DNA from 2 places in the Bacillus haynesii genome. Region 1 is predicted to be linked to the other one. Evidence: a T-box and tRNA genes for the amino acid it is inferred to sense, from the RefSeq annotation. Region 1 holds a T-box; the other holds one or more tRNA genes.
The links. A T-box is a leader RNA that pairs with one kind of tRNA and senses whether it is charged. The one in region 1 lies ahead of tyrS (tyrosine--tRNA ligase), so its partner is inferred to be a tRNA-Tyr.
Positions count from the first base shown of each region.

Region 2: it encodes a tRNA-Tyr, which carries the amino acid that the T-box ahead of tyrS (tyrosine--tRNA ligase) is inferred to sense. The anticodon was not compared.

Region 1 is NZ_CP059494.1:2,354,781-2,362,783, forward strand. Features, by position in the region: gene H2R00_RS11660 (DUF4003 domain-containing protein) at 1-52, shown strand, start outside; gene H2R00_RS11665 (TolB-like translocation protein) at 101-1,120, opposite strand; gene H2R00_RS11670 (cell wall metabolism protein WalM) at 1,177-1,557, opposite strand; gene H2R00_RS21255 (hypothetical protein) at 1,759-1,911, shown strand; gene H2R00_RS21260 (hypothetical protein) at 1,998-2,168, shown strand; gene H2R00_RS11680 (hypothetical protein) at 2,165-2,731, shown strand; gene H2R00_RS11685 (MarR family transcriptional regulator) at 2,835-3,374, shown strand; T-box leader at 3,369-3,586, shown strand; gene tyrS (tyrosine--tRNA ligase) at 3,633-4,886, shown strand; gene pgmB (beta-phosphoglucomutase) at 5,168-5,848, opposite strand; gene H2R00_RS11700 (glycoside hydrolase family 13 protein) at 5,845-7,551, opposite strand; gene H2R00_RS11705 (glycoside hydrolase family 65 protein) at 7,493-8,003, opposite strand, start outside.
Region 2 is NZ_CP059494.1:2,856,316-2,864,318, forward strand. Features, by position in the region: gene cdaA (diadenylate cyclase CdaA) at 1-745, opposite strand, end outside; gene rsiW (anti-sigma-W factor RsiW) at 911-1,531, opposite strand; gene sigW (RNA polymerase sigma factor SigW) at 1,545-2,108, opposite strand; gene rocF (arginase) at 2,335-3,249, opposite strand; tRNA gene H2R00_RS14025 (tRNA-Gln) at 3,375-3,446, opposite strand; tRNA gene H2R00_RS14030 (tRNA-Tyr) at 3,451-3,535, opposite strand; tRNA gene H2R00_RS14035 (tRNA-Thr) at 3,544-3,616, opposite strand; tRNA gene H2R00_RS14040 (tRNA-Val) at 3,676-3,751, opposite strand; tRNA gene H2R00_RS14045 (tRNA-Glu) at 3,857-3,931, opposite strand; gene H2R00_RS14050 (2-thiouracil desulfurase family protein) at 4,116-4,568, shown strand; gene murQ (N-acetylmuramic acid 6-phosphate etherase) at 4,743-5,660, shown strand; gene H2R00_RS14060 (MurR/RpiR family transcriptional regulator) at 5,679-6,536, shown strand; gene H2R00_RS14065 (PTS transporter subunit EIIC) at 6,553-7,920, shown strand; gene pbp4b (penicillin binding protein PBP4B) at 7,987-8,003, shown strand, end outside.

The DNA.
Region 1 (8,003 bases):
AATCGCCATTATGACGAGCTCGGCTGCAGCGTCTCAGGCAAATGGCTCATGATAAAAAGAAATCAGCCGGCACAGTTTGTTTGTGCCGGCTGATGGTCGTTTATTCATCAATGACGGTAAAGGTGTTGATGATCCCGTTTGTTTTTTCCCAGGCTTTGCTCACTTTTTTCGTATCCATATCATACGAATAAATCGTTCTCACCCTTGCTTCGCTCCCCGTTTCATCTTCAAGCAGCTTCGCATCTTTTGCTTCAGCGAGAAAGTAAAGTTTTTTCCCGTCTTTCGAGAATTGCGGCTGTGCTGAGTCGACTAATGAAAATGCCCGCTGATCTGAAATGATCGCTTTATATTTCTTCGTTTCGGCATCCATCGCATAAATCGCCTTCTGATCATCAGCCGATTCTGTATAGACGATCGTTTTTCCATCCGGCGAGATGGCCGTGTCATTGATAAATTTTGCGATCGTTCTCACCTTTTCCTGACCTTTCACATCCGCCAGGGAAATGTTCATATTTGTCGGTTCGGGCGGTACTCCTTTGCTGTTCGCCTCATCGGTTTTTTGATAGTCTTCTTTCAATGAATAATGCAGTATAACGAATCGATTGTTAGCTTTGTTGTACTGATAGTAGCTGACGCTTTCGTCCTTGTTCTTTAACGATGGATAGATGACGTGAAACGCCTTTTGTTTTAAATCAAATGAAGCGAGGTGAAAATTCCTCTCCTCCGCAAGGTTATATCTCATGAACAGCTTCGAACCGTCCGCCGATAGACTGAGCCCGTCGACATATTCATCTCCTGAATATAGGGTTGTTTTTTTGCCCGACTGTAAATCCAGCCTGATCAAATGCTTCACATTGCTATTATCGGTGTTCGTATAATAAAGAATGCGTTTTTTCCGGTCTAATGCCATAGCCGGGTAATCCGTCATCTTTTCTTCATACAGCTTATTTTGATTTTCGTAGTAAGCGGTCATCAGCTTCTGATCGGTTATTGATACGAGCAGATCTGAACCGCCGCTTTTTGCCGGCTCCGCTTTTTCCGGGACGAAATAGCGGACGGCCGCAAATGCGCCTGCGGCTAAAACGACTGCCGCCAACAAAAACACCAAAACTTTTTTCATATTCGACCCCGCCAATTGAAAGAAGCAAGAAAACGATTTTTCTTGCTTCATTTCTCCTATTTATTATATGTATAATGTCCGGCGACCTTTCCTTTGCTTGTCGGAAATCCCAAAGCTCTAAAAGCTTTCGGGCTTACATCCAAAACAGCGCCCGGCATTCTGCCGACATCATATTTATAGACTGTAATGACTTTGTTTGGTTTTGCTTTAGAATAGGCTCTTATTTTTGTGCCTTTTCTCGGAACATCGAAGCCCATCTTTGTGGCGCAGTCCCAATGGCCGAGCCTTTTGCCGTCAGCGCCGACTTTGCCTACGCCGTTGTACCAAGTGATGTAGCCGCTGACTTTTTTCGTTTTAGCACTCGCTTCACCGGCAAAATTGAATGCCAATAGCAAGCTGCCTGCCAAAACAAAAACAGAAAAAAGTATCTTCTTCATATAAAAGTATCCTCCGTGAATGGGATTTTTTTCTGACATTCAAATTATACCTTTTTTCATAGAAATGGTATTTTACAGTTTGTTTACGTTTAAAATGCAATTATTACGCCCAGTTTTCTACCAAACTATTATGAATAGATGACACCTTTGCCCGGATCGTTCGTATATAAAAGAGAAACCAAAATGAATAGGATGATCACAGTGAAAAAATCGAAACTGATCTCGTTATCCGCGGCTGCGATGCTTTTCGCCGTCCCTTCTCAGGATGTTTATCATCCGCTTCAGACCGTTCACAGGAGGTCGCAGAAGACCAATCCATTCAAAAATACGATCTCGTATGGTTTGATTACGTGAATGACAGCGAATCCGACAAAGCACCTTTACTGAAAGCATCATACGTGAAAAATGGGAAAGAAAAGACGGAGACTTTCAAAAAATATGTGGAAAATGTGGAAAATGTGGAAAATGTGGAAAATGTCGAACAGCCTTATATTAAAATCCGCGATCATGAAGCCTTCATCTACCGTCCCCCATACATCAAATATGACCAGGAGCCGCTTGAGGGCGTCGTCAAAGATAAAGTGGAACAAAAAAGCAGTGATGAACAATGAAGAAAAAAAGCGCTCCTCTTATTTTAATCATGGCGCTGTCTCTCTTGCTGCCTTTTGCTCAAGCAGAGGCAGCAGGCAGCAATGGAACATCCGGAGCCAATGCTTCGAGTTCCTCGGCTAATAACAGCTCTCTAAAAACACGTCCGGGTTCAGTCAACCAGAGAATGCGCAGTTATATGAATCAGTCTGCGAGCCGACAATATTTAAACAAGAGCAGTCAGTTCAACGCTATCCAGCGGACTTTGCCGTCGAATGCCCTGTACAAAGGAAGCATCAAGCGGACACTCAATCAAAATCCTGCTGGATCAACCTTTTTGAATTACTACTTTCCATACTGGATGATCTTCCACGGAGGCGGATATACAGCAGAACAAAAAAACATCCTCCGCACCGCAGGAATCAAAAAAAAAGCGCTCTCTGAACGAAAAGAAAAAAGATATTGGCTGTTGATTGAAGATCAAAAAGGAAAAGAACATGCCGTCCTCGTCTCGAAAAAACAGTATGACAGCATTCAAAAAGGGGACCGGATTGAAGTGCGCCGCAAACAGATCACCAAAAAATAGCTGAAACAAGTGCCGGTCATCATCATGATGCCGGCTTTTCTCATCATGTCAAACAAGGGCTTGCATTAACGAAAACCATCTGTTAAAATTCATTTCATAGCTAATGATTCTGAAAATAAAAAGGCAGGCGTCACGATTGGATAGATCCCCCCATCTTCGACAGGAAGAATACGACACACTCAGCAAGCTGAAGCGCATGCCGATCGAATCCTTGAATCTTGAAGCCATTTCGGTCGCCACCAACCTTTACCGGTCAGCGCAAAAGCTTCGCGTCAAAATGGAGACCGAGGTCCTTTCCTCATATCAATTGTCTTGGACGGCTTTTTCGATTCTTTACGATCTATGGGTATGGGGCAGGCTTGAAACGAAAAAGCTCGCCGAATTGTCAGGCATTTCAACAGCCACTGCGAGCAATGTCATGAAAACGCTTGAAAAAAAGAACTTATGCGTAAAAAGCGCGGATCCGAGAGACCGCAGACACGTATTCGCCGAGATCACATCCGAAGGAAAAGCCGCTATTGAAGAGCTATATCCGGCGTTCCACAAAGGGGAAACAATGCTGATCAAAGGCATGACAAAAGAGGAGCAGAATACATTGATCGAGCTCCTTCGAAAAGTGAACGACAATCTTCATAAACCATAAGCAACGACGGGAATAAGTAGCGGACTGTCTCCATGTTCCAGAGAGCCGGCGGCTGGTGCGAGCCGGTACAAAGACAGACGTGAATTACCTCCCTGAGCTTTCTTTGTGAACTTTCAAGTAGCAAAGAACGGGAAACCGTTACCTGAAATTGAGCGGAAGATGAAGGTCTTCAATCAGGGTGGTACCGCGTGCATTTGAGCCACGTCCCTTATCGGGATGAGGCTCTTTTTTTTTATACAAAAAAAAGGAGGAGTTATTATGCAGCAACAACAATTTGATCAACTGACAACTGCCGAGAAGCGGGAAGTCGAAAGGCAGCTTCACTTATATATGGACGGAGCGGAGGAGGTCATTCCCCCGGAAGAACTGCGGGCAAAGCTGGCCAAATCGATTTTGGGCGGCGAACCGCTGAAAATTAAGCTTGGCCTCGATCCGTCGGCGCCTGATGTTCATTTGGGCCACACCGTCGTCTTGAATAAACTGCGCCAATTTCAGGAAAACGGACATATCGTCCAGCTCCTCATCGGGGATTTCACAGGAAAAATCGGCGATCCGACAGGAAAATCCGCCGCCAGAAAACAGCTGACGGACGAAGAAGTCCGCCGCAATGCCGAAACATACTTTCAACAGTTCGGAAAAGTGCTTGATCAGAACAAGGTCGAGCTTCACTACAACTCAAAATGGCTCAAACGATTAACCTTGGAAGACGTCATTGAACTCGCCGGCAAAATTACCGTCGCCCGTTTAATGGAACGCGATGATTTTGAAGAAAGAATCGCCATGCAAAAGCCGATTTCGCTTCATGAGTTCTTTTACCCGTTGATGCAGGGATATGATTCAGTCGTTCTGGACAGCGATATCGAACTGGGCGGAACGGATCAGCATTTTAATGTGCTCATGGGCAGACACTTTCAGGAAAAGTACGGAAAAGAAAAACAGGTCGTCATTCTCATGCCGCTGCTTGAAGGGCTTGACGGCGTTGAAAAAATGTCTAAATCAAAGAACAATTACATCGGCATCGATGAAGACCCTCATGAAATGTTCGGGAAAACGATGTCGCTCCCGGACAGTTTGATGAAAAAATATATCCACCTTGCGACCGACTTGGAGGCGGAAGATAAAAAACGTCTTGTCAAGGATTTGGAAACCGGGGCCGTTCATCCGAGAGACGTGAAAATGCTGCTCGGGAAAACCATCGTCAACATGTATCATGGAAGCAAGGCGGCCGAGGCGGCAGAACAGCAGTTTAAACAAGTTTTTCAGCAAAACAGCGCGCCTGACAATATAACGGCCGTACACTGGCAAGGTGACGAAACGGTGCCGGTCACCGATTTATTGGTGACGCTCGAACTCCTTCCTTCCAAAAGTGAAGCCCGCCGAATGATCCAAAACGGCGGCGTTAAAATCAACGGCGTCAAAGCAGAATCGATTCATGCGGACATTGTACTCGAACACGGCATGATCATCCAAGTCGGCAAACGCAAGTTTGTCAAATTGCAAATGCATCAATAAGCAAACAGCCTAATCATCCTTTTAAAGGGATCGATTAGGCTGTTTTTCATGAAAAGCGTAGGCGATAGAATCGGCAACAGGCCGGTATCCAATCGCCTGATAGATTCGATTTGACGTCGCGTTGCTAAGATCGGTGTATAAACAGCAAAACGCATTTCCGAACGGTCTTCCTCTCCGGCCAGCCAAACCCCTTGATCTTGTTCTTGATTTTGCCTTCCCCTCTCTGATTGCAAATAAGCCGCCAGCGGCGGCCTGTCATTTTATGATTCTGGGGTTGCTTTTTAATTCCCTTCTTTTATGCAACAACAGCGCTGCCATCCTTCCTTCAGCAGCTCAAATGTCAGCTCGTTTGTGTTGTGCACGATCAAATCGGCCCCGCGCATCGATGAATCATCACCGACTCCCACCGCGAACATCCCTGCGGATTTGATCGCGGCGATCCCGGCTTCAGCGTCTTCGATTGCCGCACATTCAGACGGAGGCACACCGAGCAGCGCTGCGGCCGTCAAAAAGATTTCGGGGTCGGGCTTTCCGTGAGCAAGTCCTGCCGGATCAACGACAGCCTGAAATTCGTCCTTGACCCCGAGCCGTTCCAAAATAGCGGGAGCATTTCGGCTTGACGAAGCTAACGCAATGCTTACATTTTCCCTTTTCAATTCGGCAAAAAGCCCGGCGATTCCCGGCAGCAGGTCATGCGGGGTCAAGTTTTGGATCAGCTGTTTGTAGTATTGATTTTTCCGGCGCATGATCTCTTGTTTCTCCGCCTCCTGATACTTTCCGGCCGCACCGCCGTGAATCAAAATCGTGTCTAGCGATCGCTCTCTGTCGATGCCTTTCAGCCGTTCATTAAAGCTCCGGTCAATCTCAATGCCGATTTGTTCGGCAGTATGTTTCCAAGCGAGGTAATGATGCTCGGCCGTATCCGTGATCACGCCGTCCAAGTCAAAAATGACCGCTTTCATGATGTTGGATCCTTTGCCCGGCTGATCATCATGAAAGCTTCATAAGGCTCCATGTCAATGCTGCCGCTCATATCAAGCCGTTCGCGGGCGTAATTGGACAACAGCATATCCCACTTGTCTTCAAGCATTTCCGGCGGGGCATGAAACAGCGCCTTTTCTTCTGACAAATTCACGGCAACTAACAGCTTTTCGCCCTGATATTCGCGGGTATACGCAAAGATTCGCGGATCATCCTCGAGCAGCAGCCGGTAGTCTCCGTATACGATAACTTTATTTTGTTTGCGCAACCCGATGAGCTTCTGATAATAATAGAAAATCGAATCTTCATCGGCGAGCGACTCTTTCACATTGATTTCTTGATAGCGGGGATTTACCGCCAGCCAAGGCTCTCCATCTGTGAAGCCCGCGTGTTTTCCGTCATCCCATTGCATCGGCGTTCTCGCGTGATCCCGCCCTTTTTTCGCCACGGCTTTTCGAAAGTCTTCCTCTGTCATCGTTTTGTTTTCGATGACAAGTTCGCGGTATGCGTTTTTAATTTCGAGATCATCATACATCTCGAGCGGCATTTCGCTGTTTGTCATGCCGATCTCTTCTCCCTGATAAATGAAAGGGGTTCCCTTCATGCCGTGCAAGACCGTTGCAAATGCTTTGGCGCATTGTTTGCGCAGTTCGCGGTCATTGCCCCATCGGGATATGACCCTCGGCTGATCATGATTTTCGAAATAAAGCGTATTCCAGCCGACATTCATTAAAGCGGTCTGCCACCTCGTCATCGTCTTTTTTAAAGCGATCGGGTCAAACGGCTTCATCTCCCATTTCCCATTCGGCGAATGCTGTTTTGTATCAATATCCATATGTTCAAATGTAAAAATCATGTTCAGCTCATGTCTGCTTGGACCCGTGTATTTTTTCGCTTCTTCAACATCTGAGCCGTTGGCTTCGCCGACCGTCATGCAGTCGTAACGGGACAGCACTTCCCGGTTCATCTCTTGTATAAATTCGTGCAGACGGGGGCCGTTCGAATGATAGCGGCCGACGACATAAGGACGGCTGTCATCTGTTTCATAATCGGGAAAGTCGACGTATTTGGAAATGGAACCGATCACATCCATCCGCCAGCCGTCCACGCCTCTGTCCATCCAAAATGTCATCAAATCGTATACTTCCCGGCGAACCGCTTCATTCTCCCAGTTTAAGTCAGGCTGCTTTTTCGAAAAGTAGTGAAGATAATACTGCCCTGTCCGCTCATCGAACGTCCATGCCGGTCCTGAAAAGATCGATCCCCAATTGTTCGGTTCTGAACCGTCCGCCTTTGGATCTTTCCAAAAATAATAATCACGGTAAGGATTGTCCTTTGACTTGCGGCTTTCGGCAAACCAGGCATGTTCATCAGACGTGTGGTTCACGACAAGATCCATGATGATTTTCATTCCGCGTTTATGCACTTCATCGATCAATTGAAACATATCGTCGTTCGTCCCGAACTTTTCGTATATGCTTCTATAGTCGCTGATGTCGTAGCCGTTGTCATCTTGCGGGGAATCAAACACAGGACACAGCCAGATCACATCGGCTCCGAGGCTTTTGATGTAATCGAGCTTTTGAATCACGCCCTGCAAATCACCGAATCCGTCTCCGTTGGAATCATAAAAACTCCGCGGGTAAATTTGATACACGACTGCCTCTTTCCACCATTGGCTCATCGGGCATCCTCCTTTCATACCGTCCGTTCAGTGCGATCTGCTCTCCATAAACTGTCATGGAAAGCGGTTCTCCTTTTAGAAGGTTGAAGACGACGCTGTTTTCCTCTACCTGGACATTGATTAGCCGGTTCCGATAATTGATGTTGAACGAATAACCGTCCCATTCCTTCGGCAAAAACGGAGCAAACGACAGCGTCTCATCCTGGGTCCGCATGCCGGCAAATCCTTGCACGATCGCGAGCCAGCTTCCGGTCATCGATGTGATATGAAGCCCTTCCTCTGTATCATGATTGTAATTATCGAGGTCAAGCCTCGCTGTACGCTTATACAGTTCGAGCGCTTTCTTTTCCATTTTGAGCTCGGCCGCCAGCACCGCATGGACAGACGGCGAAAGGCTCGATTCATGAACCGTCATCGGTTCATAAAATTCAAAGTTGCGCCGTTTTTCTTCC
Region 2 (8,003 bases), 500 kb from region 1:
GCATGTTTTTCAATGCCTCTTCCGATAAATCACGGTGAAGGTCTCCGTTTTTGGCGACGCTGATGCCGCCCGTTTCTTCGGATACGACAATCGTCAAACTGTCGGTCACTTCACTGATTCCCACTGCTGCTCTGTGCCTCGTCCCAAGCTCTTTTGAAATAAAAGGGCTTTCAGAAAGCGGAAGGTAGCAGGCAGCTGCAGCAACCTCATCATTTTTCATAATCACGGCGCCGTCATGGAGCGGTGTGTTCGGAATAAAGATATTGATCAATAGCTCAGAGCTGACCTTTGCATTTAAAGGGATCCCCGTTTCTATGTAATCGCCCATTCCCGTCTCCCGTTCAATCGTCAGAAGCGCGCCAATCCGGCGTTTCGCCATATATTTAATCGCTTTTGTAATCGCATCAATCGTTTTCTGCTGCTGCTCTTCCTCAGGTGTTCCGCTCCTCGAAAAAAAGCGCCCCCGCCCCAGCTGTTCCAGCGCTCTCCTCAATTCAGGCTGGAAGATGATAATGATCGCCAGGAAACCCCATGTGATCGCCTGGTCAACCAGCCACTGCAGGGTGCTTAATCCTAAATATTGACTGGCCAGCCTGACGAGAACAATGACCACGATTCCCTTTAAAAGCTGAACCGCCTTTGTCCCGCGGATGACCATCATTAATTTATATATTACGTACCAAACAAGGAGAATATCAACGGCATCGCCGAGGTACTGCAAGAAAGGGATATCCTCAAAAGCCATTTCCTCGTCCTCCAAGAATTCAGTCATTAGTAAGGTTAATATGTTTCAAAATGGTATGATCTATTATTTTTACATATACAGAGGCTATTATAGCACAAATTGATTTTCCAAGTGAAATGGCGGCCCCTCATAAAAAAAGAGCAAAGCTCATTCGCCCGCTTTGCTCTACTCTTTAGACTCCTTCACACCAAAAACCGATTTTCCGGTCGATTTGATCTTATACCAGATCCAGTCGAACACCTCGTTGATCTCATGGATCTGACCGGTGACTTGTCCTGCTGAAGCCGTATATTTTTCACCATTAACAATCGTGACATCGCCGTCGACTTTGCCCTCGATAATCAGCTTTCCGTTTTTAACGGTCACATCGCCTTTGACAACTTCGCCTTCAGGTACGATGACCGTGTTGTTTTTCACCACGAGATTGGGCTGGCTGGATACGCTGAAATCCTGATCGTTTTTCCAGCTGGAGAAGAAGCTGCCGCCCATTAAAATTATAAATAAAGCTGCCGCCACTAAAAACGGATGGGCTTTAAGCCATCTGTTGATCGATACCGTCCGCTTTTCCTTCGGCAGATTCGCCAGCACATTGGCTGTAAAGTTCGCCGGAGCTGTAAGATGCGACGTGCTCTGGACAAGAGCGATGGACTTTTCCATTTCATGAAGGTGCTTTCTGCAGCCTTCGCATGATTGGAGGTGCTCTTTTAATCGCGTTTCATCTTCCGGAAGTATGTCTCCGTCAAGGTATTTATGCATAAGCTGAACAATATGCTCCGGACAGCTCATTTCATCACCCCACTTAAAGATCCCTTAATTGTTTTCTGAGAGCCTCTCTGCCCCTGTGTATTCTTGTTTTTACCGTACCTACGGGAATATTCAAGATTTCACTGATCTCAATGAGTGAGAGCTCATCAATGTACTTTAATACGATGACCGTCCTGTATTTATCGGGAAGCCTTAAGATTTTTTCCTGGATGGTGCTGTGCAGCTCCAAAGAAACCACTTCATCCTCTGGAAGCGCAACATCCGCCGCAACCTGGGAATACATCGTCAGTCCTTCAGTCCCTGCCACCTCTGCATCCAAGTAATAGTCCGGCTTTTTTTTACGGATACGATCGATGGTCAAATTGGTTGCGATTCGATAAAGCCATGTGGAAAATTTCCGGTTGATATCAAAACTGTCGATATTCACGTATGCTCTGATAAACGCTTCCTGCGCAATATCTTCCGCCTCATGCGCATTGCCGAGCATACGGTAGCAAAGCTGATAAATTTTGTCTTTGTAAATATCCACGATGTCTGCAAATGCGTTACGATCGCCTTTTTTCACCTGTTTGATTCTTTTTTTAATCATTGTTTCCATATTTATCTAACCTCTGCCTTCACCGGTCTTTATGTATACGAATTGATTTTTATAAGGTTTCATTAAATTCATAAAAATAGTTTATCAAATTTTTGGCAGGGTGTAGATGCTTTGACAGGGATCATGCGCTTAATATTAGCTTAAAATTATTATACATCATAAACATTATGAAGTTGAGACTTCTATCATAAAAAAGAGCAGCCAAGTGGCCGCTCTTCAACCGCACCTAAAGCAACTTTTCGCCAAACAGCGACCCCATTAAGGCTACAGCCGCTTCCGCCGTCCTGTTTTTCTCATCCAATATCGGGTTGACTTCGACAATCTCAGCGGACGTAATCAGCTTCGATTCCTCCAGCATTTCCATAGCCAAATGGCTTTCCCTGTAGCTGATGCCTCCCGCTACCGGAGTTCCGACACCCGGCGCATCGTTCGGATCAAGCGCATCTAAATCGAGTGACAGATGGACACCGTCCGTCCTGCCGCGCAAATAGTCTATTGTTTCTTCCATCACCCTCGTCATGCCGAGGCGGTCGATTTCGTGCATCGTATATACTTTGATCCCTTTGTCGCGAATCAATTCTTTTTCCCCGTCATCAAGTGACCTTGCACCGATGATGACGATGTTCTCAGCTTTGATTTTCGTTTCTTTTCCATAGATGCTTGTCAGCCCTTCATGGCCGATTCCCAGGCTGATGGCGAGCGGCATGCCGTGAATATTGCCTGAGGGAGACGATTCTTTCGTATTTAAATCGGCATGGGCATCATACCAGATCACACCCAGGTTTTGATAATGCTTCGCAAGGCCGGCAAGCGTTCCGATCGCAATGCTGTGGTCACCGCCTAGCACGAGCGGAAAAGCTCCCGAAGCCACGATATTATCGACTGTCTCAGCAAGTTTGGCACTCGCTTTTGTAATCGCTTTCAAATTTCTCAGCTCTTCAGATGCCGGCTCCCCGCCTTCTTTCTCATCCTCTCTTTGCCCGATCGTCATATCGCCGAGGTCTTCAATATCCTGACAAAGGCTTTCCAACCGTTCATTAACACCGGCACAGCGAATCGCGCTCGGTCCCATATCGACTCCCCGCCTCAGCTGACCGAGATCCATCGGTACGCCGATCATTGAAATCTGCTGTTTTAACATATGATATCCCCCTTTCAGATCTTCATTGTACCTTCCAATTCAGAATTGACTCAACAAGACATTTTTTTGAATAGTTATACAAAAAAGACAAAATAAAAAGGACATCCGAACAGGATGTCCAAAAACTGGGCTAGCTGGATTCGAACCAGCGCATGACGGAGTCAAAGTCCGTTGCCTTACCGCTTGGCTATAGCCCAATAATGGTGGAGGGGGACGGATTCGAACCGCCGAACCCTGAGGGAGCGGATTTACAGTCCGCCGCGTTTAGCCACTTCGCTACCCCTCCAAAAACAGTGCCGGCCAGAGGACTTGAACCCCCAACCTACTGATTACAAGTCAGTTGCTCTACCAATTGAGCTAGACCGGCATGATATGGTATCTTATGCAGTTACCGGCGCGGTTGTGACAAAAACCGATCCGAACAAATGGTGGAGGATGACGGGATCGAACCGCCGACCCTCTGCTTGTAAGGCAGATGCTCTCCCAGCTGAGCTAATCCTCCGAAGTACAGGACGTACAAGTGCATGCGTTGCAACAGGACGTTGCGCCTTTAGCATGCCTTCCTTTTAAAAAATCCGGCATTCGCAGCGTGCTGTCCAAAAAAGAATGGTGACCCGTACGGGATTCGAACCCGTGTTACCGCCGTGAAAGGGCGGTGTCTTAACCACTTGACCAACGGGCCATCAGCGTGTTTCAAGCAGCTCTCGTAAAGCTGACAAAAGTTATTATATACAGGTTCCTCCCCATTTGTAAAGGGGTAAATTAAAATTTTTATTTTCAAATTTTTTATTCATAGACATTGAGAAAAGCGCGGAAATTTTGTTTAAAATAGGGCTATCTGATATGCAAGAGAGGGGACACGAAAAATGATACTGGTAAGTTCATGTCTGGCCGGGGTGGAATGCCGCTATAATGGATCGCACAGCTATGTCGGGAAAATCAATAAGCTTGTTGAAGAAAAAAAAGCGGTGATTGCTTGTCCCGAGCTGCTCGGCGGATTTCAAACACCAAGGGAACCGGCCGAAATTATAGGCGGGACGGGAGAAGATGTTTTAGACGGCAGGGCGGTGATTAAGACACAATCGGGAAGAGACGTAACAGACCTGTATATAAAAGGGGCTTATCAAACATTGGAGATGGCAAGGCAAGTCAAGGCTGATACGATCGTGCTGAAGGAAAACAGCCCGTCTTGCGGCAGCGGCCATATATACGATGGAAGTTTCTCAGGCCAAAAAATAGCCGGCAACGGCGTTACTGCGGCACTTCTGAAAAAAGAAGGCTTCCGCGTGATTTCCGAACATCAAATAGACGAGCTGTAATACCTGGACATAAGCGCAGTTCATCTGCGCTTTATTTTATTTCGGCAATCCGATGTTTAGAACTTCTTTGAAACAAAATTTTAATATTCATCTTTTATTATTGAAATAATATTCCATCCTTAATATACTGAAAATTAAGAAATATATATACTTCATGATCAGGAGGATTTGTCGATGGAAAACAGCTATTTAGGTTCCTTAACGACCGAACGCCGGAATGAAAGATCCAAGCGCATTCACCAGGCAGAAACGATCGATATGTTGAAAATCATGAATGATGAAGACAAAACGGTGGCCGAAGCTGTACAACAAGTCTTACCAGATGTTAAGACCGCCGTTGACTACGCCGTTGGGTCGTTAAAGAAAGGGGGACGGATCATTTACATCGGTGCCGGTACTAGCGGGAGGCTCGGCGTACTCGATGCAGCGGAATGCCCGCCGACATTCAGCATATCTCCCGAGTCGGTCATAGGCATTATGGCGGGAGGAGAAAAAGCTTTGTATCAAGCCGTCGAAGGCGCTGAAGATCATGAGGCATTCGGCAGACGGGATTTAGAAGCCGTTAACCTCTCAAACAATGATACCGTCATCGGAATCGCTGCCAGCGGCCGGACTCCTTACGTCCTCGGCGCCCTGAAGTATGCCAAGGAAACAGGTGCCAAGACTGTATCACTGACATGCAACGAAAACTCGGCGATCAGCCAGGCGGCAGATCACAGCATAGAAGTGGTCGTCGGCCCTGAAGTCATTGCCGGGTCGACAAGAATGAAAGCCGCAACCGCTCATAAAATGATTTTAAACATGATCTCAACGGCGGCCATGATCAAAATGGGAAAAGTCTATGAAAACCTCATGGTAGACGTAAAAGTAAGCAATGACAAATTAAAGGAGCGGGCGATTCGCATCATCCAAACGGTTACAGGTGTTCCAAAAGAAACGGCGGCGCAAGCACTGGAAAAGTCCAATAACCAAGTCAAAACCGCAATCATCATGCTGAAAACAAACGAAGATGCGGCCGCTGCCGAAAAGCTGCTGGAGAAATCAGAAGGCGATATCGAAAAGGCCCTATCCTTTTATGAAAAACAATCTTAAATAAGAAAGGAAGAAACAATGGCTGCAGGAGGATTGGAAATCATTCAGAATATGCTTCACAAATTGCCGCAATCTGAACGAAAGCTTGCCGAATACATTTTGAAAAACCCTCACGAGGTCGTAAACGGCACCATTCAAGAGGTGAGCTCTTCGGCAAAGACAAGCGGGGCGGCGGCGATACGGCTCTGCAAATCTCTGGGGCTGAAAGGCTTTCAAGATTTAAAAATGAGGGTCGCCGGTGATTTAATGAAGCCGTCAGATCAGGGATACCGGGATATCGAACCGCAGGAGCCGCTCCATTCAATCGTTCAAAAAACAACCAGCAATTCAATTCAGGCCATTCGCGATACCTTTGAAAACATTGACCACGAAGATCTTCAAAAAGCGATTCAAATATTGATCACCGCAGAAACGGTTCATTTTTGCGGGATCGGGGCTTCAGGAATCGTCGCACAAGATGCCCAGCAGAAATTTTTGCGCATCAATAAAAAGGCCACTGCTTTTAGTGATATGCATCTTGTCGCGACATTAATCGCCAATGCCGGCGAGCATGATGTTCTGTTTGCCATATCCCATTCAGGAGAAACGCAGGAAATCGCCAATGCAGTCAGACTCGCCAAAAAACATGGGATTAAAACCATTGGACTGACGCGGTTTGGACAGTCTGCTGTCTCTTCATTAAGCGATATCGCCCTATATACGTCATGCTCAAATGAAGCGCCGTTTCGCAGCGCTGCCACCTCCTCTCGTTTAACTCAGCTTTACATGATTGACGTTCTGTTTTTAGGCATGGCCGCGGAGGGCTACGAGGACATCATTCAGTATATTGATCAAACAAAAGCGGCCATCCGCATGATGGGAATGAGCGAATTGTAAAAAAGGGGGATATAAAATGAGCGATGAGAAAAAATATGCCGGCCTGGCAAAACTGATTTTACAACACATCGGCGGCCCGTCTAACGTCGCGGATTATACCCATTGTATGACGCGCCTGCGCATCACGCCTGTCAACAGAAAAAAAACCGACATCGACTCAATCAAAGCGCTTGAAGGCGTAATTGGCGTAGTTGAGGAGGAAACGCTGCAGATTATCCTTGGCACAGGCGTCGTACAGCACGTATCAGACGAGTTCGGGAAGCTGCTTAAATCCGCAGAACACGTTGACTTAAAACAATCCGCAGCCAACCATAAAGCGGAGCTTTCCAAGAAAAACGCGACGCCTTTTAAGCTGTTTCTCCGGCGGATCGCAAGCATTTTTATACCGTTGATCCCCGCTTTGGTCGCCTCAGGCTTGATTACCGGAATCACCAAAGCCGTTATCCAAGCAGGCTGGCTCGCGGAAACGTCACAAACGGCCATTATTTTAACGGTAATAGGTTCAGGTTTATTTACGTATTTGGGCATCCTGGTCGGGGTCAATACGGCGAAAGAATTCGGCGGCTCCCCCGCACTCGGCGGATTAGCCGGTATTTTAATCATTAACCCGGCCGTTGGTGACATTTCGCTTTTCGGTGAAGCGCTTTTGCCGGGACGCGGCGGTTTAATCGGCATTTTATTCGCAGCTGCATTTATCGCTTTTCTCGAAAAACGGGTCAGACGCCTTGTACCTCATTCACTCGACATCATCATCACACCTACAGTCTCCCTTCTCATCACAGGAATCGTCACTTACGTTGTCTTCATGCCTGTCGGCGGCTTGATATCCGATGCCATTACGTCAGGACTTCTCGCCATCTTAGATCTCGGCGGCATTATCGCCGGCTTTGTACTGGGCGCCACCTTCCTTCCGCTCGTCGTAACCGGACTGCACCAAGGACTGACACCCGTTCATATGGAATTAATCAATTCAATCGGCGATGACCCGCTGCTGCCGATTTTGGCGATGGGGGGTGCAGGGCAAGTAGGTGCCGCTTTTGCGATCTATTTCAAAACGAAAAAAGCAAAGCTCAAAAGAGCCATTGCCGGCGGACTGCCGTCAGGCCTGCTCGGCATCGGTGAACCGCTCATATTCGGTGTGACCCTTCCGCTCGGACGTCCGTTTTTAACCGCTTGCCTCGGCGCCGGAGTAGGCGGAGCCTTTCAAGCGTATTTCAAAATCGCGACCGTATCGATAGGTGTATCAGGACTTCCTTTGTCATTTTTGGTCCATACCCACCAAGTTCTTTTGTATATTCTCGGTTTGTTTATTTCCTATGCTGCAGGCTTTTTCTTAACATACTCTTTTGGTTTCAAGGACGATATGGCAGTTGAATTTGATTAAACGTTTGTTTAAAATTCCCACTATACATTTTTTAACAGAAAGGAGTGAAGCAAGCTGAAAAAGTTTATGATCAGCACAGCCGC